3 regions of the Embleya sp. NPDC001921 genome follow, and region 3 is predicted to be linked to each of the others. Evidence: riboswitches for the same ligand, from Rfam matches in the RefSeq annotation. Region 3 holds a riboswitch; each other region holds the start of a gene.
The links. A riboswitch is a leader RNA that binds a small molecule or an ion and turns the genes downstream of it on or off. The one in region 3 is predicted to bind cyclic di-AMP.
Positions count from the first base shown of each region.

Region 1: linked by a shared signal. The riboswitch ahead of ACWCPW_RS00380 (transglycosylase family protein) and the one ahead of ACWCPW_RS15465 (transglycosylase family protein) in region 3 are both predicted to bind cyclic di-AMP.
Region 2: linked by a shared signal. The riboswitch ahead of ACWCPW_RS14840 (transglycosylase family protein) and the one ahead of ACWCPW_RS15465 (transglycosylase family protein) in region 3 are both predicted to bind cyclic di-AMP.

Region 1 is NZ_JBSFEO010000001.1:91,699-93,956, forward strand. It holds gene ACWCPW_RS00375 (nucleobase:cation symporter-2 family protein) at 1-254, shown strand, start outside; gene ACWCPW_RS00380 (transglycosylase family protein) at 376-1,119, opposite strand; cyclic di-AMP (ydaO/yuaA leader) riboswitch at 1,120-1,284, opposite strand; gene ACWCPW_RS00385 (EthD family reductase) at 1,506-1,841, opposite strand; gene ACWCPW_RS00390 (phosphoenolpyruvate hydrolase family protein) at 1,983-2,258, opposite strand, start outside.
Region 2 is NZ_JBSFEO010000010.1:171,018-173,275, reverse strand. It holds gene ACWCPW_RS14840 (transglycosylase family protein) at 1-903, opposite strand, end outside; cyclic di-AMP (ydaO/yuaA leader) riboswitch at 999-1,155, opposite strand; gene ACWCPW_RS14835 (hypothetical protein) at 1,959-2,258, shown strand, end outside.
Region 3 is NZ_JBSFEO010000011.1:61,543-63,800, reverse strand. It holds gene ACWCPW_RS15470 (hypothetical protein) at 34-672, shown strand; cyclic di-AMP (ydaO/yuaA leader) riboswitch at 1,019-1,214, shown strand; gene ACWCPW_RS15465 (transglycosylase family protein) at 1,247-2,258, shown strand, end outside.

The DNA.
Region 1 (2,258 bases), on a different contig from region 3:
CCAACGCGCTGATCGTGGCGGTGGCCATGGCCTTCGGCGTCTTCCCGATCGCGTTCCCGGACTTCTACCACGCGTTCCCGGACAAGGTCGCGATGATCGCCGAGTCCGGCATCTCGGCCGGCTCGATCATCGCGGTCGTCCTCAACCTGCTGCTCAACCACACCGGATCCGCGTCCCGCGAAGCCGCCGACGAACCGGCGATCCCCGCCCCCGCGCGGTCCGCCGAGCCCACCGAACTGCCCAGCCGGGCCTGATCGATCGAGGACGCGAACGGCAACACCGCGACACCCCGGCCCACTCCGCTCCCCCGCGACCGGACATGGGCGTGGGCCCCGCCGAAGTACTCGACGGGGCCCACGTGTTGCCGTTCGTGCGTCAGACGGCGAGCTTGGTGCCCACGCTGATCACGTTCGGGTTGTCACCGATGACACCCGAGTTGGCGGTGTACAGGGTCTGGTAGCCACCCTTGACGCCGAGCTTGGCGGCGACGGAGGAGAGCGTGTCACCGGCCTTGACGGTGTAGCTGCCGGAGCCCGAAGCCTGCTTGCTCGCGGCCGACTTCGACGCGTCCTGCGCGGCGACGTCCTGCTTCGGCTGCACCTGGACCTTCGGCGCGTTGGCGCCGGAGTTGCGCGGTGCGGTCTCGGTCGCCGACTCGGCCTTGGCCGCGGCCTTCGGCTCGTCGGCGGACTTGGTCTTGCCGCTGGTCGAGGACTCGGCCGTGGCGGACGCGTTGCCGCCCTTGGTCAGACCGGCCTTCTGCGAGCAGACCGGCCAGGCGCCGGGGCCCTGCGCGGCCAGGACGCGCTCGGCGACCGCGATCTGCTGGGCCTTGCTCGCCTGCGCGGCACTCGCCGCGTACTCGCTGCCGCCGAAGGCGTTCCAGGTGCTCGGGGTGAACTGCAGACCGCCGGAGAAGCCGTTGCCCGTGTTGATGCTCCAATTCCCGGTGCTCTCGCACTGCGCGACCGCGTCCCACGTGGACGAGGACGCCGCGTTCGCGCTGCCCGCCATGCCCACGAGGGGAAGGACGAGACCCGCACCGGCGGCGACGGCGATGCCGGCGCGACGGCCACGAGAGAGCGAGCGAACGGGAGCGGTGATGGCACGGAAGGTCATTGATTACCTCGTCGGGCGCCTACGAAGTTAGCTGTCGGGTTCGGACGATTGGCCCGGCCTCGCCTGAAACAGGCATGGCTTCACCCCAGACATCGACATTGCCGATGCCGGCACTCACTTGGTTCCCCCGCTCCTGCCGCCAGTCGATATCGACTGCTTCCCTCGGGCGGCGGCAGGATTCGGCGTACCGCCCGGGGAGTCCGCTTGTGCGAACAACCACGAAGCTACGCACCGCGCCGCCGGGTTGGCAAACATTTCGGGCGCTTTGTGAGGTGCCCCATAGGCTGGAATAACACCGATTTGCCCGATATGTCGCCGTCCTCGCAGGTCACGGCGCCGGCGTCCACGATGCGCGGCCGCGTGGTCACCCGTGCGTCACCGTCGGGCTATTCCGTCGCGGGCAGCTCCACAGGTACGACTACCCGCTCCTCGTCCCACAGGAACGTCGCGCCGCCGGTCGCGAAATTGGCGACGTCGGCCACCGTGGCCCGGCCCTCGGGCGAATCCAGGGTCGCCTCGATACCCGCGCGGGTCGGCGCGTACAAACCGACCACCAGGTAATAGGGCGGCTGCGCGCCGGAGGGGTCCGGATCGCACTTTCCGATGGTCCAGCCGGTCAGTCCCGGCATGGTGCGGGCGAGCGGGACGTGCTTCTCCCAGTAATAGGCGTCGAACGCCGCCGGGTCCTCGGGGTGGCCATACAGCACGGTCAGCTTGTACACACGCGACTCCTCGCGGTCGTGGTGGATGTGTCCTGCCGGTGGTGCCCTGTGCGCCCGGCGCCCGGCGCGGGACGCCGCGTGCGCCCCGCCGGTGCCGCCCCGCGTCCGGCACGTGGTGCCCGGATTCGTACGGCGCGGCGCCTACCGGGCTCCGATGCCCTTGAACGCCCGCGCCTGCTCGGTGATGGCGATCTCGGTCGGCAGCCGTTCCATGCTGGAGGCGCCGAAGAAGCCCACCACGCCGGTGGTGTGCGCCAGCACGTACGCGGCGTCCTCGGGCTCGGCGATCGGCCCGCCGTGGCACAGCACCAGCACGTCCGGGTTCACCTCCGCCGCCGCGTCGCGCATCAGCTGCACCCGCTCCACCGCCTGGTCGAGCGAGACCGCGGTGGTCGCGCCGATGTTGCCCTTGGTGGT
Region 2 (2,258 bases), on a different contig from region 3:
GCCGACGTGCCCTGCGGAGCGGTAGAAGATCAGATCCCCCGGGAGCAATTTTGCTACGAGCGCGGGCACTCTCTTTCCCTGCGCGAACTGGTCGTAGGTGACTCGCGGAATCGAAACACCGGCGGACTGCCAGGCCCTTTGCACAAGTCCCGAGCAGTCGAACGATCCGGGGCCGTCGGCTCCCCACTCATATGGCTTGCCCAACTGCTTCTTCGCGAAGTCCACCGCGGCAGCGGCTTTGGACGAGGTCGCGGCGAATTCCACTCGCGTTGTCGATGCGGGCGGCGTGGGTAGTTGCGTCGGTGAAACCGATTGCGTGGACGTTTCGGAGGTGCCGGTGACGCGCAGGAGAGTGCCCGGGTAGATCAGGTCCGGGTCACGCCCAATGGTGGAGCGATTCAGGTCATAAAGCGTTTGCCATCCCCCCGATACCTTCAAGGCACCGGCGATTCGGAACAGCGTGTCCCCGGACCTGACCCGGTAGGTGGACGCTTCGGTCGCCGGCGCGGGTTCCCGTGTTCGCGGCTGGACCTGCACGGTCGGCGCCGGTGTCGGCGCCGATGGCGCTGCGGGCGTCGATGCGGGTGTGGTCCCGGATCTGGTCAGGCCCGCCTTTCGAGAGCATTGTGGCCAGGCGCCCGGCCCCTGGCCCGCCAGGATCTTCTCCGCCACGGCGATCTGTTCGCTCTTGGTCGCGAGGTCGGCACGTGCGGCGTAGCGTATGCCGCCGAAGGCGGTCCAGGTGCTCTGGGCGATCTGAAGTCCGCCGTAGTAGCCGTTGCCGGTGTTGATGGCCCAGTCGCCCGAACTCTCGCAGGCCGCCACCTTGTCCCAGACGGCGGCGGAGGCGGCCGACGCGTGGTTTGCGAACAAGGACGGGACCACGAAGGCCGCGGTGGCCACCGAGGCGAGTCTGCCGCCACGTGACGATTTGGGACGTACTCGGCGATGCCGCCCAGAGGCTACTCGACGGTGTCGCCCGGTTCCGGAATGCATGGGTGCTCCCTCTCCCACGCCTGCGGGGTGAGCTGTCGGGTTCGGGCCGGAGTTGCCCGGTCGCGCTCTGGCGACTTCACCCCAACCGACGTCGGATCAGCCCGACGCGGTGCCGTGCCTGGTTCCCCCGCTCCTGCCTGCGAATGTCGAGTCGTACGATCGCCGGTGGCAGGATTGGGCGTGCCGACGAACGATATGCGTGTGGCCGAACCCTCGCCGGAAGGCCCGTCGTCGGACCTGACGGATTCCAGGTCTGGCCCGGCGGCGACGTTTGCGCGATCTCTTTTCCGGTATTCACGCGAGGCTTCGTGACGGCCCACCAAGGCTTCGCCGTGCGATGGGCTTGACGGTCCGGGAGTACAGCCCCCGGGGCCTCAATTCTGCGAGGGAGATCCGGCACGCATAGGAGAAAAGCGACGCCGCGGCCAGGTCACTGACTGTCGATGAGGATGCGCAGGCGGTAAGCCGGGACCCTGTGGCGAGCACGCCGTTAAGCAATTCCCATTGCTTTTCGGTCAGTTCCCGGTCGATTTCACGATTCCGTCGTGTGCGCCCGGCGGTTCCGGCACGGCGTCGACTCGGCGTGTTTCTCCTGTCGCGTACCCGACACCGGCAGGCATGCTTCGTATGCTGCCAGGCTCGGAACATGGACGGGGTTGTGCCTGTCGGTGGGCTCGGTACGTGCCCACCTTCATCGCGCCACCGGACACGGAGCGGGGATCGGGAGCTTCGAGCCCGATCACCCGCACCCGGCCTCGCCGCGCGCAGGACGGTGGACTCGTGCGGTCCTGGAAGCCGACAGGGAACGGGGGAGAATGACCATGTTCCAGCGACGGCCGCCCGCTTCGAGCGGAATCGGGCCTGACGCGGACGGATCGAAGGCAGATACGGGTACAGGTCCCGGCGGACGCGCTCGACGTCTCGTCGAGAGCGTGCGTCCAGGGCGCAGGAGCCCCACGGCGATGATCGCCGTGCTCGCGACCGGGGCACTGGTCGCCGCTTCGGTGGTCGTCGGGGTCGGTGCGATGGGTGCGGATGCCGCCGTATCCGATGTCGGTGCCTGGTTGCCGAGCAACGCCAAGGGCCATGTGACGCACGTGAACGGTTTGTCCGGGCAGGTCGACGGCCGCGTGGCACTGCCCCGTTCGGGTGACTCCGCTCTGGAGGTGAGCAGCGACGGGAGCACCGTCCTGGTCCTGGATCAGAAGACGGGGCGGGTCAGCCGCATCGACGCCGGGCAGCTCACGGTCGCGCAGACCTCG
Region 3 (2,258 bases):
GGGCGGCCCCGAGCCGATCGCTACCGTACGCGGATGGACAACGCTGTCGTGCGCAGCCCGTCGGCCCAGGTCGCGGCGCGGGCCGACGCTCCCGATCCGGGCCGCGTCCGGGGCGCCGCCCAGGTGGTCACCGACGTCCTCCAGCCGCGCAACACCATCCTGGCCGGGCTGTCCGGCTTCGGCGCGCTCGTCGCCCAGTCGTGGACCGGCGCCGGGTGGGGGCTGTTCGCGGCACTGTGCGCGGGCATCGTCCCGGCCGGGTACATCGAGTGGGAGCGTCGCCGCGGTACCTGGGGCGACCGTCACGTGGTGGACCGCCGGCAGCGTCCGCGCGTCTTCGCGGTGATCCTGGCCTCGATCGGCGTCGGCGCGGCGGTCATGCTCGGCGCCGGCGCGCCGTCCCGGCTGGTGTTCGCGATGTTCGCGCTGTGGGGCATGACGGTGGTGCTGCTGGTGGTGAACGCGGCGTGGAAGATCAGCGTCGACTGCGCGGTCGCGTCCGGCATCGTCGCGCTGCTCGCCGTCGCGGGCGGACCGTGGTGGTCGACCGGTTTTCTCGCGGTCGGTGTCGTGTGCTGGTCGCGTGTGGCACTGCGTCACCACACCGTCGCGCAAGCCGTGGCCGGTGCGCTCTTGGGCGCCGCCACCGGGGCATCTGTGGTTTTGGGCTGACAGATATCGGTACATATCGGACCATCTTCGAGTGCTTCTATGGCGCACGTCACATGTCGGGTACCGATGGTCAGCAGTTCGTACGCACCGTGAACCGTCTTTCCGCGATTGCTGCCTGGAGTAATCGGGATATCCACGCTGCGTCATCGAATCGGGCACAATGCGTACGCTTCTCGGGACTTTAGGTCCCGTTATTCCCCCCTTCCGACCTGATTCGTCGGTTTCGGCGAAACGTGATGTTTGGATCCGAGTCGGGGGTGTGCGTAGTTTGGTGCTTCGCCACACCGGTCCGGTGCTCGGCGAAATGGTCTCCCGGTTCGCCGAATCCTGCCGCCGGAGCGAGGCCACGGTACGAAACCCGAAAGGCAGGAGCGGGGGAACCAAGTGGAATGCCGTCCCGGGCGTCCGTGACACGGACGCCCATCACGACGGCTTGGGGTGAAGCCGTGCCCGTCCCTTCCTCAGGAGGGCCGAACACGGCCGGGCGAGACTCTCCAGCCCGAATCCGACAGCTCACTTCGTAGGCGTGGGAGAAGGAAAAATCTTCGTGCAGTCGTTCATCACCCCTGCCCGCATGCCCAAGAAGACGCGTCTCGCGCTGACCCTCGGCATGGCCGGCGCGATCGTCGCCGCCCCGCTGGTCACCGGTCTCGCCACCGCCAACGCCGCCTCCGTCTCCACCTGGGACAAGGTCGCCATGCTCGAGAGCTCGGGCAACTGGCACATCAACACCGGCAACGGTTTCTACGGTGGTCTGCAGTTCACCATCAGCACCTGGAACGAGTTCGGCGGTCAGCAGTACGCCCCGCGTGCCGACCTGGCCACCAAGGACCAGCAGATCGCCATCGCCGAGAAGGTTCTCGCCGTACAGGGTCCCGGCGCCTGGCCGAACACCTCCGGCCCGGCGGGCCTGACCAAGGGCAGCGCCGCTCCGGCCGTCTCGCCCGGCACCAAGTCCACGGTGAAGGTCACCCCGAAGGCCGCCGAGCCGGCCGAGTCCGCTTCGGAGACCACTGCGGCCCCGAAGATCGAGGTCGTCCCGGCGGCCGAGACGAAGTCCGCGTCGACCACCACCTCGTACTCCGTGGTCAAGGGCGACACGCTCTCCAAGATCGCCGCCGCCAAGGATGTCGAGGGCGGCTGGTACAAGCTGTACGCCGACAACCGCTCGGTGATCGGTGGCAACCCGAACGTCATCCAGATCGGTCAGAAGCTCTCGCTCTCCGGCAAGGCCTCGGCCTCGACCGAGTCCGGCAGCACCAAGACCGAGACCGCTCCGGCGGCGCCGAAGACCGAGACCAAGGCCACGGCGTCCGTGAAGGTCGCGCCGAAGACCGAGGTCAAGGAGAAGGCCCCGGTCGCGGCCAAGGAGTCCTCGGTCAAGGCCGAGTCCACCACGGCCAACGCGTCCGGTTACGTCGCTCCCGTGAAGGGCGGCCTGGGCACCGCGTTCGGCACCGGCGGCAAGCTGTGGTCCAGCGGCAGCCACACCGGCCAGGACTTCGTGGCCGCCACCGGCACCTCGGTGAAGGCGATCACCTCGGGCACCGTGGTCAAGGCCGGCAACGGCGGCGCCTACGGCAACG